Regions from separate parts of the Desulfitobacterium metallireducens DSM 15288 genome, predicted to be linked through region 2. Evidence: riboswitches for the same ligand, from Rfam matches in the RefSeq annotation. Region 2 holds a riboswitch; each other region holds the start of a gene.
The links. Region 2 has a riboswitch for glycine ahead of gcvT (glycine cleavage system aminomethyltransferase GcvT). Riboswitches for the same ligand answer to the same signal wherever they lie in the genome.

Region 1 (4,256 bases), 1.5 Mb from region 2:
ACGACTTTTTATTCATCACTGAGAGAACCCAACTCGAAGAACTCTGTGAAGCAATCATCGCTGAGTTCAAAATAAAAACCGAGCACATGGTTGGAGCAAATCATCTCAGTGTTGCGCTTGCTGCCCTCATCCTACCGGAAAATGATGCCTTAACCCCCGCTGAGATTGCCCAACATGCTGCACATCTCAAAAAAGAAACGAAAACTATCCCGGGAAATGCTTATCGAATTGAACCGCTTCGGATTCAAAAAAATGAAGGGACTGGCATTTGATGATTGGATTTCGACATTGGAAAACCGCTTCTAAAATCATTTCCTTAGTTTTGCTCATGATTCTCTTTATGGGAGTCTTAAGTTACACTGGTTATTCTTATTATCTTCAAGCCGAACAGGCTATGAATTCGATTTACTCCAATTCAACCCTTTCAATCGAACTTTTAAGCGATGCGGCAAGCCGGTCAAAAAATTCAGAGCTCTTCACTACCCAAGCTCTCCTCGCCGCAACTGAATCAGGTACCCAACGAACGCTTATAACTGAAGCCAATATCTCAGCAGCACTTGGCGCTGAAGCGCTAGAAAAATATCAGGCTCTGCCGCTTGAACCTTATGAAGAACAGCGTCTAACCCGGTTGCAAGAACTGATCGCAGCAACAAACACTGAGCGTCAAAAAATCCTCACCCGCATGGACACCGAAAACCCAGCTCAGATCTATCAAGAATATCAAACCAAAACTGCACAAAGCTTATTTGAAAGTAATACGATTTATACTGAGCTTCTGGAATTTAACACTCAAGAAGCGGAAGCAACTCTCGCAAGAGATAATCTTAATTTTGCCAGAGCCGAAAAAATTCTATTTGGACTTCCTCTTGCAGCAGGCCTTATCGCTTTACTTATCGGTTTATGGCTGTCCCGGTTAATTTCCAAGCCCTTAAAGCTCATCCTTCAGACAGTTGAAAAAATTGCGGACGGAAATTTAGATGTACAGCCGCTGACGGGTCAAGCCCGCGATGAGGCAGGGCGGCTTGCAACTGGAGTAAACAAGATGTTAGAAAATCTTCAGCATCTTGTAAAACATATCCAAATTTCCGCACAACATGTAGCTGATTCCTCAAACCAGCTTCTCTTCGTAACAGAACAAACAGCCCTCACCTCAGATCAAATAGCCGCCTCAATCGATCATGTTGCTGCAGGAACAGCCAAACAATCCTCTTCCCTTGATAGCACCTTAAACGGTATCGAAGAAATTTCTTCTACAGTAAAGTCTATTGCTACACACAGTTCTAGTGTCACGAGACTCGTTGAAAAAACAGAGAATACAGCTCAGGGAGGTCAAAAAGCCGTTGTTCAAGCGATGACTCAAATGTCTTATATTGGTCAGGGAACAAAGAGTGTTCAAGCGGCGATTCAGAAATTGTCTCAGAGTTCACGCCAAATTTCTGACATCACCGAAGTCATTTCCGGAATCGCTGATCAAACCAATCTGCTCGCCCTTAATGCAGCCATTGAAGCGGCTCGAGCAGGTGAAAACGGACGCGGTTTTTCCGTTGTTGCCGCAGAAGTCAGAAAGCTCGCCGAGCAGACCGCTGGAGCAACCCGCGAAATCGTGGTCTTAATTCAAGACAACGAAAATAATTTACAAGATGCCATTCAATCGATGCAAAATGACGCAAGTTTAGTCAATGAAGGAATTGAAGTCGTTAATCATGCTGGAGAAGGATTCGACAGCATCACTGAGCTCATTCAAAACGTTATGAGTGAAATTCAAGAAGTCACACAGTCGATCTACAGCATCTCTTCCTCGAGTCAAACCGTCACAGCCGCGGTTCGCGATGTTGATGAGGTTAGCCGTGAGACGGCTGCTCAAGCCCAAACTGTTTATGCTGGAATCGAGGAACAAAACGCGTCGCTTGAGGACTTAAAAGTAGCGAATCTTAACCTTACCGAATTAGCGCAAAACCTCAAACTCGAAATAAATCGCTTTCATCTTGATATCCTGTAAAGTATACATAATTCATGAGGCTTTCTGTCACTTTATCCTAATATATCCCTTGAATATAATAATCTAAAAAATTATAATATTAGATAATTAGCTTTAAAACAACTGCATATTACTGGATGATATTTACGGGAGAGTGGCTATTGCCCGCCGAAGAAGTTAAACTTTCAGGTACTTGATTTCAAGTTTAGACCGTAAATTGACAGCACTCTGGAGAGACCCAAATTGGGCGCCGAAGGGGCAACATAAGATTATTTTTAAATCTCTCAGGCAAAAGGACAGAGTATTAGTTTATCTAGGAGATAGCTCTAAAACGCGATCTCTCTTAGACTTACGCTAGCACTCCAGAGTCAAATCTTTCCTGATTTGGCTCTTTTTATATAAGGATTAGTCCTCAAGCTAAATAAAAACAGATTGAGAAAACAAGGAGGAGACAAAACATGGATGCATTTCACAATTTTATTCTCTGGTTAAACACATACCTCTGGGGTCCCCCGATGCTGATTCTACTTTTCGGTACGCACTTATTCCTAACTTTTCGCACCCGCTTTATTCAAAAGTACACCTTCAAAGCGATTAAACTTTCGGTAACTAAGGATACATCCGCTGAGGGGGATGTCAGTCAATTCGGTGCCCTCACTACAGCTTTGGCTGCTACCATTGGTACCGGTAATATTGTTGGAGTATCGACGGCAGTTGCACTTGGTGGTCCTGGTGCTGTGCTTTGGTGCTGGTTGACGGGAGTATTCGGTATTGCAACAAAATACTCGGAAGCCCTTTTATCCGTTAAATACCGGGTTAAAACGTCTGATGGAACAATGCTTGGTGGTCCAATGTATGCTCTCGAAAACGGGCTGGGTCAAAAATGGCTTGCCATATTGTTCGCTATCTTTACATCGATCGCCGCCTTTGGGATCGGTAACACCGTTCAAGCGAATTCCATTTCAGCTATGGTGAATGAAACCTTTCATATCTCTCCCTATATCAGCGGGGCAATCATGGCGATCCTCACAGCTGCCGTTATTCTTGGTGGAATCAAATCCATCGCTCGAGTCACTGAGATGCTTGTTCCTTTTATGGCCATTTTCTATGTCTTAGGATGTATCATTATCTTAGCCATGAATTCTGAATTTGTAGCACCCGCCATCTCTTTAATCTTCCAATCTGCTTTTACCCCTCATGCAGCTGGTGGCGGCTTCATTGGAGCTAGCGTTATGATGGCTGCTCGATACGGTATTGCTCGAGGTCTCTTCTCCAATGAGTCTGGCTTAGGTTCTGCTCCAATCGTAGCAGCTGCAGCTCAAACGAGAAATCCTGTCCGCCAAGCTCTGGTGTCTTCTACCGGAACTTTCTGGGATACAGTCGTAGTCTGTGCAATGACCGGACTTGTTGTTGTCAGTAGCATCATAAGTAACCCTGCAGCAGCGGAAGGCTTAAAAGGAGCTGCTCTGACCAACATGGCTTTTGAGCAAATCCCCGTAATTGGTCCGATTGTACTTACCGTTGGTCTACTCACTTTCGTATTTTCAACCATCCTCGGTTGGTCTTACTATGGTGAAAGAGCAATTGAATACCTATTTGGTAAAATTGCCATTACGCCCTACCGTCTTTTTTGGGTTATTGCAGTTTTCCTTGGCTCCATTATGAGCCTTCCTTTAGTATGGGATATGGCAGACGCGTTCAACGCCTTGATGGCCATTCCGAACCTTGTCGCATTACTTCTCTTAAGCCCCATCATCGTATCTGAAACAAAGAAATATCTCTGGGAAGACCGATTGGATGAGGTTTCTGATGAGCCTATTCCCATCGTCGGAAAATAACCTTTAATTCATGCCGTATCTATACCACTTAATATGTATACCAAATAATCCCGTAACATTTTATTTTGTTACGGGATTATTCATGCTTTATCTCATCTTATATGATACTTTAGTAAATTTTATCAGAGCTAGCGCTTGGAGTGTCAGGCCTTACTAAATCAATTTTTCCAGCCGCTACCGACATTGATAGATCTATCTTCGACTTTGCTGAATCATAGTTAGGACTCACCCATTCTTTATCCTGTAAAAATAGCCCATCCCCAGCAAAATTAGTACTGTTTGTAAAACCACTAATTTTAATTTTAAGCCCCACTTGCTCGGGAACGACTAACGTAACTTTTGAGGCTCCCGCATTAACCTCTGCTTGAGTCTTCGTTCCTGTGTCTCCAAAACGTAATTCCAGCTGGCTTGCCCCACTATTAATATCGAGATTACTCATC
Region 2 (4,256 bases):
AAATTTGGCCTTATGTCTCAGGTGTAGCTGAAGGGGTAAATATTCAAGTTGAAAAAATGCCTACAGTGAAGCCGGAATGGATGGATGAACAACTTGGAGCTAAATGGGATCAAATCTTATCCTTACGTGCTGAGGTCACGAAGGCTTTGGAGAAAGCCCGTCAAGATAAGCTCATCAATCATCCGCTTACCGCTCAAGTTGATCTTTACACCCCAGCTGATCTCTATGAATTCCTGCAAGGAGTTCCTAACCTTGCGGAAATCTTCATTGTTTCTGATGTTGAGTTACATCAACCCACAGAAGAAACGCCTGTAGAGGCAACTGTAGCCGAAGATATCGAAGGCTTAAGGATTAAGGTCAGCTCAGCAGCTGGTGAAAAGTGTGAACGTTGCTGGATGTATCATACTGAAGTGGGCAAGGATGAAGCCCATCCCACGCTCTGCCCACGGTGTGCCTCAGTTGTTAAAGGAATAGAATAGATTGATTAGCAATCCTAAGGGTGGAAAAGGAGACTCTCACCCTTAGGATTTTTGTATAGACAATTTACTTCAGGATAGTTTACAATATACAAAGGATTTTGTCGGAAAATAATATATTTATAAGTTACAATAACAGTAGGGAAGTGGATTCAGTGATTCTTACTCAGCAAATTGCAGACCAAATTGTTCAACTGATTTATACAGAAAGTGGCTTTCATGGCATTGTATGTGATTCAACAGGAAAAATAATCGCGGACTCAGCAGGAACTCGGGTAGGTAAAATACACCAGGGAAGCAAGAAAATCATGACGACTTCGGTTAATGAAATTGCGGTCACTAAAGAGGATGAAGAGCGATCTAATGGAGGACAACGTGAGGGTCTTAATATAGCGGTCAGGTCGGAAGGAACAAAATTAGGAAGCTTTGGAATCGCTGGACCGATCGAGGTGGTTACGCCTGTTGCACGCATCGCTGTAGGCATGGTTATTTCCTTATTAAAAGATCAGGAATTAAAAGATATAATTCGAAAGCATGTCAACCAGTTACACCAAGCAATTGAACAAGCAGCGGGAGCGATTCAGGAAATGGCAGCTTCGGCAGAAGAAGTTGCAGGAATCAGTCATACCGTATCTGAAGTTGCCTACGAAGGTAAAGAACAAGTGAAAGAAACGACGAATATTTTGGAATTCATTCGCCGAGTCTCGACTCAAACCAATTTGTTGGGGTTGAATGCAGCTATTGAAGCAGCACGTGCAGGTGAGCATGGAAAAGGATTTTCGGTAGTTGCTGAAGAAGTACGGAAACTAGCGGAGGAAAGCAATCGTTCTGCTAATGAGATTGGCACGATTTTAAATCAATTTCAAGAGATTATCGAGCGAATCACTCAAGGAGTAGTTCAAAATAAGGAGATTACTGAAGAACAGGCGAAAGCAACACAAGAAATTGCCCAGATGATTGAGAAAGTTCAACGCGTCGGTGATGATTTAAATAGTTTAGCTCTTAAATTATAATTAAAATGAATATGAATAATTTTCGAAGAATTGCTTTTAGGAGTAGACGAATAAGTACTGTCTGCGTATAATGTAGGAGACACAAGATAAATACATATGACCGAATGATTTCAGTGGGAGAGATCCGGTAAAACCGGACGCCGAAGGAGAAAACTTCTTAGATCGCTCATTTAGGAAGGGAAACTCTCAGGCAAATGTACTGCTGAAAGACGGGGCTCTGGAGAGTTTCTCGAACGAGAACACCAAAGGGGAAGCCGAAAGGCGAATCTCTCAGGTTAAAGGACAGAGGAAGCGCGAAGCGCTATCCTCTGTCCTTTTTATATTCATTTTATCTTGTAACACTATACTTTTCTCATGAAAGCCATGAATTTGGTAATACTCAAAACTTAAGGAGGTGTTTTTTAGTGGCGGAACTCAAACGTACTCCTCTTTATGAGGAACATCAAGCAGCTAAAGCCAAGCTTATTGATTTTGGTGGTTGGGAAATGCCAGTTCAGTATGCTGGAGTTATTGAAGAACATAATACGGTTCGTACGAAAGCCGGTCTTTTTGACGTATCACATATGGGTGAAGTAGATGTTAAAGGGAAAGAAGCACTTTCCTTTGTGCAGAACTTGATTACCAATGATGTTACCCTAATTCAGGATGGGCAGATTCTGTATTCTCCGATGTGTTATCCGGAGGGTGGAATTGTTGATGATCTTTTGGTTTATCGTTATGGTATAGAACATTTCTATATCGTGGTTAATGCTTCAAATACGGATAAAGACTATGCTTGGATGCTTGAACAGGCTAAAGGGTATGACGTACAGTTGAACAATAAGTCAGCTGAAGTGGCCCAATTGGCGTTGCAAGGCCCCTTATCCGAGAAAATTTTGCAAGGACTGACGTCAATAGATCTTTCGGAAATTAAATATTATTGGTTTAAACATGGAGAAGTAAACGGGGTACCCTGCCTTATTTCTCGCACAGGGTATACTGGCGAAGATGGTTTTGAGATCTATTCAGCTCCCGAGAAAGCTCCCGAACTTTGGCGGAAGATTCTTGAAGCAGGTAAATCTGAAGGTATTCAGCCCATTGGCCTCGGGGCAAGGGATACCTTGCGTTTCGAAGCAAAGCTTCCCCTTTATGGCAACGAACTGGGTCAAGAGATTTCTCCGCTTGAAGCAGGAATTGGTTTCTTTGTGAAGCTTGCCAAAGAGAAATTCGTGGGTAAGGAAGCTCTTGAAGCGCAGAAAGAAAAAGGACTTTCCCGAAAACTCGTGGGCTTAGAAATGATTGAACGCGGGATTGCTCGTTCACATTACCTTATACAAAAAGATGGAGAAGAAGTCGGTTTTATCACCTCGGGTTCTTTCTCTCCAACTTTGAACAAAAATATCGCGTTAGGCTTAGTCCGTGCTGATTTAGCAGAAATGGGTTCCACTTTAGACGTCATTATTCGAGGCAAAGCGGTTAAAGCACAAATTATCCCTACCCCCTTTTATAAAAGAGCGCGCTAAATTTGGATTGTATTCTGGTTCACTTCAGGTAATACCCTTAGGTTTGGCGAAGCTGCCACAAAAGTGAGTGCGCCGACGGCACATGGACGTGCCTAGTGCAAGCGCCTCCACGGATGGGAAAAGGCGCTGTCAGCCCTGGAGCGCTGAGTGAATGGATGTGCGGGAAGCTACACGACCCGGATTATTATTAAATTAAATTTAGGGAGGAATTATCATGAATCCAACAAATCTTAAGTACAGCAAAACACACGAGTGGGCGAAAGTAGACGGAAATATTGTGACCTTAGGAATTACAGATCATGCTCAAGAAAGTCTAGGGGATGTTGTTTTTGTTGAGCTTCCTGAAGAAGGAGTAACGGTAAGCGCAGGAGAGGCTTATGGTACTGTTGAGTCAGTTAAAGCGGTTTCCGATATCGTTGCGGCAGTGACCGGAAAAGTTCTTGAATTTAACCAGACTGTTCTTGATGCTCCCGATACACTAAATAGTGATCCCTACGGTGAAGGGTGGTTAATCAAAGTTGAAGTAGACGACCTCAAAGCTCTTGATGACTTGTTATCTGCAGCCGAATATGAAGCCTTACTTGAGGAGGGCAACTAAAATGAATTATGTGCCGAACACGGCAGACCAGCGGGAACAGCTTTTATCTAGGATCGGAGTACAGTCGATCGATGATCTATTTAAAGATATCCCGGGAACTGTTCGGCTGAAAACGAATTTGAACGTTCTTGGAGGAATGGCTGAGCAAGATCTTGTGAAACTGGTTAAGGGAATAGCTAACCGCAATGGGAATTTAGAGGAGTATACTTCTTATTTGGGAGCCGGCGCTTATGAGCACTATATCCCGAGCTATGTTGATCAACTTCTTATGCGCTCTGAATTTTATACAGCATATACACCTTACCAACCGGAAATTAGCCAAGGAACATTGATGGCGATTTATGAATATCAGACCCTGGTTTGTGAGCTGACAGGGATGGATGCGGCCAATGCCTCAATGTATGATGGGGCTTCTGCTTTGGCTGAGGCATCACTGATGAGCTGCGATGCGACTCGCCGCAAGAAAGTTCTAGTTCCTGCAACTATTCATCCAGAGTATAGGGAAGTGCTTCAAACCTACTTACCTCCGCGGGGCGTTGAAATGGTTGAAGTTCCCTCAAAAGATGGGGTTGTCGATCTGGACGCTCTAGAAAGGTATCTAGAAAAGGATGTCGCAGGTGTTCTTCTCCAAAGCCCAAATTTCTTTGGCGCGATTGAGAAAGCCGAG
Region 3 (4,256 bases), 360 kb from region 2:
ACCCGGCCGAGAGGCTGGGAGGAGTTGACCGTTATGAAACGGCTGCACAAATTGCTGAGGCGGGTTGGGCGGATAATTCAAGCGATTATGCTGTTCTTTCTGCTGGAATGGATGAAAACTTAGTCGATGCTTTGACGGCCGCGCCGCTAGCCCATCTGCGAAAAGCTCCGATTCTTTTAACAGAGGGAGATACTCTTAATTCTTATACCGAAAAAGAATTGAAAAGGCTGGGCGTAAAGACGGTTTATGTCACAAGTGGTAGTGGGGTTATTAAATCCTCTGTTCTTGATACACTCGAAAATGGTCTCGGACTTAAAGTTGTTCCTTTAGGGGGGCAAGACCGCTTTGAAACGTCGTTAAATATTGCGAAAGAGTTGGGTAGTTTTGATCAAGTGATCGTGAGTACGGCCTATAATAATGCGGATGCGTTATCGGTGGCAGCAATTGCGGCAAGTCAAGGAATACCGATTTTTCTTTCGGAGGCCGATCAACTCCCACAAAGCGTAAAAGAATATCTAAAGACGAAGCAAATTAAACAGTCTTATGTATTAGGAGGAGAGGGAGCGTTGAGTTCTGTCGTGGAACAGGCGCTCACGAATCCAAAACGGTTAGGAGGAAGCGACCGTTTTGGGACCAATGTAAAAATTATCGAAGCTTTTGCCGGGGTAATTCAAGGGAAAAAACTCTATTTAGCCAGTGGTAATGATAATAATCTTGTCGATGCTTTAGCAGGATCATCTTTGGCATCTCAAACTTCTTCAGCGATCTTTTTAATTGATAATCAAACTTTACCAGCAGGAACTCGGGATTTCATTAAGACGAACTTCTTTCCGATTGTGCCCGCTGATTTAGTGGCGCTTGGGGGTAAACCCGTTGTTCCTGATCAAGTGCTTGAGGATATGTCCTCAATGGCCCTTTATGCACAAGATGGAGCGATGGTTGGTTCTGCTCAAGCGAATCTGCCAGAGATTTTGAACGATAATGGAGTTGTAACAGGCAATAATGTTACGGTAAATGGACTAAGTACTCCTTACAATCTGTATATTGAGGGAAATAATGTGACCCTTAAAAATGTTACGGTTCAGGGCGGGATCATAATCAACCCTGGTGCTCAAGGCGAAATTAGAATGGATAACGTTAAAGCGAAGAGTATCTTAGTTCTATCGGGCGGACCCGATGGAATCCAGATTGCTAATAGTGAGATCGCGACGCTGATTGTGGAAAGCACAAGTCAGGTCGGCGTAACGGTTACTACGGGAACGACTATCGAAAACACGGTAGCCAGTGCCCAGGCAACACTTGATGCATCTGGTGGAAGTTTTGGGAAAGTTGTTATTAGCAAGCTTGCACAAACGGAGCCGAATATTGAGCTTCAGGGGACCTTCGATGATCAAGGGGTGGCTGTAGTGGAAGGGGTTGTCACCAACACAAGCCCGAATCGAATTCCTGTCTTATATGTTGTTTCACTGAACCCTGAGCAGAAAGTTGAGCTTAAGGGAAATTATGATCAGATCGTGGTAGTTACACCCTCAAATGTAACCTTTAATGAGGGATCGGCTATTAAAATGATTGCGAATAAGGATGCAAATCTGACGGTCGATTCTTCTATTGTATTAGAGGGAATTACTCGGCAGTAAAGCAAAAGGGGCGTTACACAACTTATGGTCGTGCAACGCCCCTCATCTTATTTCTTTTCAATAGATCTGAATTCACTTTTTTGTTGAAATGTGGTATGCTTCTGCGATATAATAAACCTTAATTTCATAATGAAACAACTGGATGATGCTTTGCAGGAGAGCAGTCGCTTCACTGTAAGTGGACAGATCTCTGGAGAGTTCCGATAAGGACGCCGAAGGGGCAAACAGCGTAAGCTGCATAATCTCTCAGGCAAAAGGACAGAGGGTATTAGCCTGAAATTCTCCAGAGTCTTATCCTTAAGGATGAGGCTTTTTTCATTGAGTTATTCGTTTAAAGTAGGATGAGAAGAGAGTCAAAATGCTAAAACTATGAAAAGTATGGAAAATTGAAGGGAGTTCTAGAAAATGAGCAACAGTCTTACTCAGGAAAAGTCTAATCGTGTAATCGTCACAGTGATCGGAAAGGATCAAATCGGAATTATTGCCTGGGTGACCGGGCGTTTAGCGGAATACTCGGTAAATATTCTCGATATCAGCCAGACGATTTTACACGACTTTTTTACCATGATGATGGTGGTTGATATGAGTCAGTCCTCGATTTCCCTCGGGGAACTTTCGAAGAAGCTCAACGAAGAAGGGGAAGGCCGCGGGCTCAAAGTGACAGCTCAGCATGAGGATGTCTTTACTTTTATGCATCGAATCTAAAGCTCTTGCAAGCAGAGTTACGTTACAGACGCTCGGAAGGTATGCTCGCAGACCAAGCTAAGGGCATAACTGCTGGATGCAAGTTGCGTAATGCCCTCCAAATTCGCCGCGCAGATCTGCTATGCCATCCATGGCGCAGTCTGCACTAGGCACGTCCTGTGCCGTCGCCTTGGCTCAGTGTCGGCGAGCGAAACACTCCAGTGAAGTGTTTCGGCCTTGTGACTCGTTAAGCAAAGGTAAGAGCAATTTTGACCAAGCTTGATCAATGCTCACTCAGAGTCCTCGCTAACTGTAATTGTAACTTGCTTCGAAGAATTGCTTGAAGATTGACCTGCAAGAGTAGCTTCCCGCACAGGAGTGAACGATTTCGCGGAGGGGCGGGACGGCGCACGATGCTTCCGTAGCATAGCGAAGCCACCTGGTTCACATGCAGAAAGCAGAAGGGTTTGGCGAAGCTGCTACGGAAGCGCGTGTGCTAGCCCTGGAGCGCGAAGTGAACGGATGTGCGGGAAGCTACACGACCCAGACAAACTACAAATAACTTAACAAGTTAGGAGAGAACGGAATGACTCTAAATATAACACCCCAAGAGATTATGCAAACACTAGAGATGGTTGAACAGGAGAATTTAGATATTCGTACGATTACGATGGGAATCTCACTTCTCGATTGTGCAGGAGATGACATCAAAGTCGTGGAGCAGAAAGTCTATGATAAAATTACCCACCGGGCGGAGAATCTCGTTCAAGTTGGGGAAGAACTGGCGGCGCGGTATGGAATTCCGATTGTTAATAAGCGGGTTTCGGTGACTCCGGTGGCCCTATTAGGGTCGAATTTTAAGCCAGAGGAAATGGTACGCCTTGCTAAAGCCCTAGATCGAGCGGCGAAAACAGTAGGGATTAACTTCTTGGGCGGATTTTCAGCACTTGTCCAAAAAGGCTTCACCAAGGGAGATGAGGCTCTTATCGCGGCGATTCCTCAAGCGCTAGCCGAGACAGAGTATGTGTGTTCCTCAGTTAATATTGGGTCAACTAAAGCTGGAATTAATATGGATGCTGTTTTGAAAATGGGCCATGTTGTGTTGGAAAGCGCACGGCTTACAGCGGATCAAGATGGAATTGGTGCGGCTAAGCTCGTTGTATTCTGTAATGCTCCGGAAGATAATCCGTTTATGGCGGGAGCGTTCCATGGAGTGGGTGAACCGGAAGTGGTCATCAATGTCGGCGTGAGTGGACCTGGTGTTGTGGCGAAAATGGTCGAAAAAAATCCAGATGCGGATTTGAGCGAACTGGCTAATCTAATTAAACGAACGACGTTTAAGATCACACGGGCTGGAGAACTCATTGGACGCGAAGCTTCGAAGGCCTTGAACGCTCCGTTTGGAATTATCGATTTGTCCTTGGCCCCGACGCCTGCGATTGGCGATAGTGTAGCGGAGATCTTGGAAAACATGGGTCTTGAACGTTGCGGAGCGCATGGGACAACGGCAGCCTTAGCCATGCTGAATGATGCCGTGAAAAAAGGAGGAGCAATGGCTTCTTCCCATGTTGGGGGATTAAGTGGAGCGTTCATTCCTGTTTCGGAAGATGCGGGGATGGTTTATGCTGTAGAAACGGGAGCGCTTACTATCGAAAAGTTAGAGGCGATGACCTGTGTCTGTTCCGTGGGACTGGATATGATTGCAATTCCAGGGGATGTGGAACCGGAAACGATTGCTGGAATTATTGCGGATGAGGCTGCTATCGGTATGATCAATAAGAAGACGACGGCGGTTCGTGTGATCCCGGCAATAGGAAAGAAGGCAGGAGATCGTGTTGAGTTTGGAGGTTTGCTTGGTGGGGCTCCTGTTATCAAAGTAAATCCGTTTTCAGCGCGCAAATTTGTACGGCGGGGAGGCAGGATTCCTGCTCCAAT

Region 1: linked by a shared signal. The riboswitch ahead of DESME_RS03460 (alanine/glycine:cation symporter family protein) and the one ahead of gcvT (glycine cleavage system aminomethyltransferase GcvT) in region 2 are both predicted to bind glycine.
Region 3: linked by a shared signal. The riboswitch ahead of DESME_RS13410 (ACT domain-containing protein) and the one ahead of gcvT (glycine cleavage system aminomethyltransferase GcvT) in region 2 are both predicted to bind glycine.

What each region holds. Positions count from the first base shown of each region.
Region 1 covers NZ_CP007032.1:716,867-721,122, reverse strand. The annotation lists gene DESME_RS03470 (GGDEF domain-containing protein) at 1-272, shown strand, start outside; gene DESME_RS03465 (methyl-accepting chemotaxis protein) at 272-1,999, shown strand; glycine riboswitch at 2,197-2,288, shown strand; gene DESME_RS03460 (alanine/glycine:cation symporter family protein) at 2,437-3,816, shown strand; gene DESME_RS03455 (LiaF transmembrane domain-containing protein) at 3,926-4,256, opposite strand, start outside.
Region 2 covers NZ_CP007032.1:2,396,143-2,400,398, reverse strand. The annotation lists gene ileS (isoleucine--tRNA ligase) at 1-479, shown strand, start outside; gene DESME_RS11705 (methyl-accepting chemotaxis protein) at 632-1,489, shown strand; glycine riboswitch at 1,594-1,701, shown strand; gene gcvT (glycine cleavage system aminomethyltransferase GcvT) at 1,894-2,991, shown strand; gene gcvH (glycine cleavage system protein GcvH) at 3,206-3,589, shown strand; gene gcvPA (aminomethyl-transferring glycine dehydrogenase subunit GcvPA) at 3,591-4,256, shown strand, end outside.
Region 3 covers NZ_CP007032.1:2,756,295-2,760,550, reverse strand. The annotation lists gene DESME_RS13415 (cell wall-binding repeat-containing protein) at 1-1,637, shown strand, start outside; glycine riboswitch at 1,818-1,909, shown strand; gene DESME_RS13410 (ACT domain-containing protein) at 2,043-2,342, shown strand; gene DESME_RS13405 (PFL family protein) at 2,908-4,256, shown strand, end outside.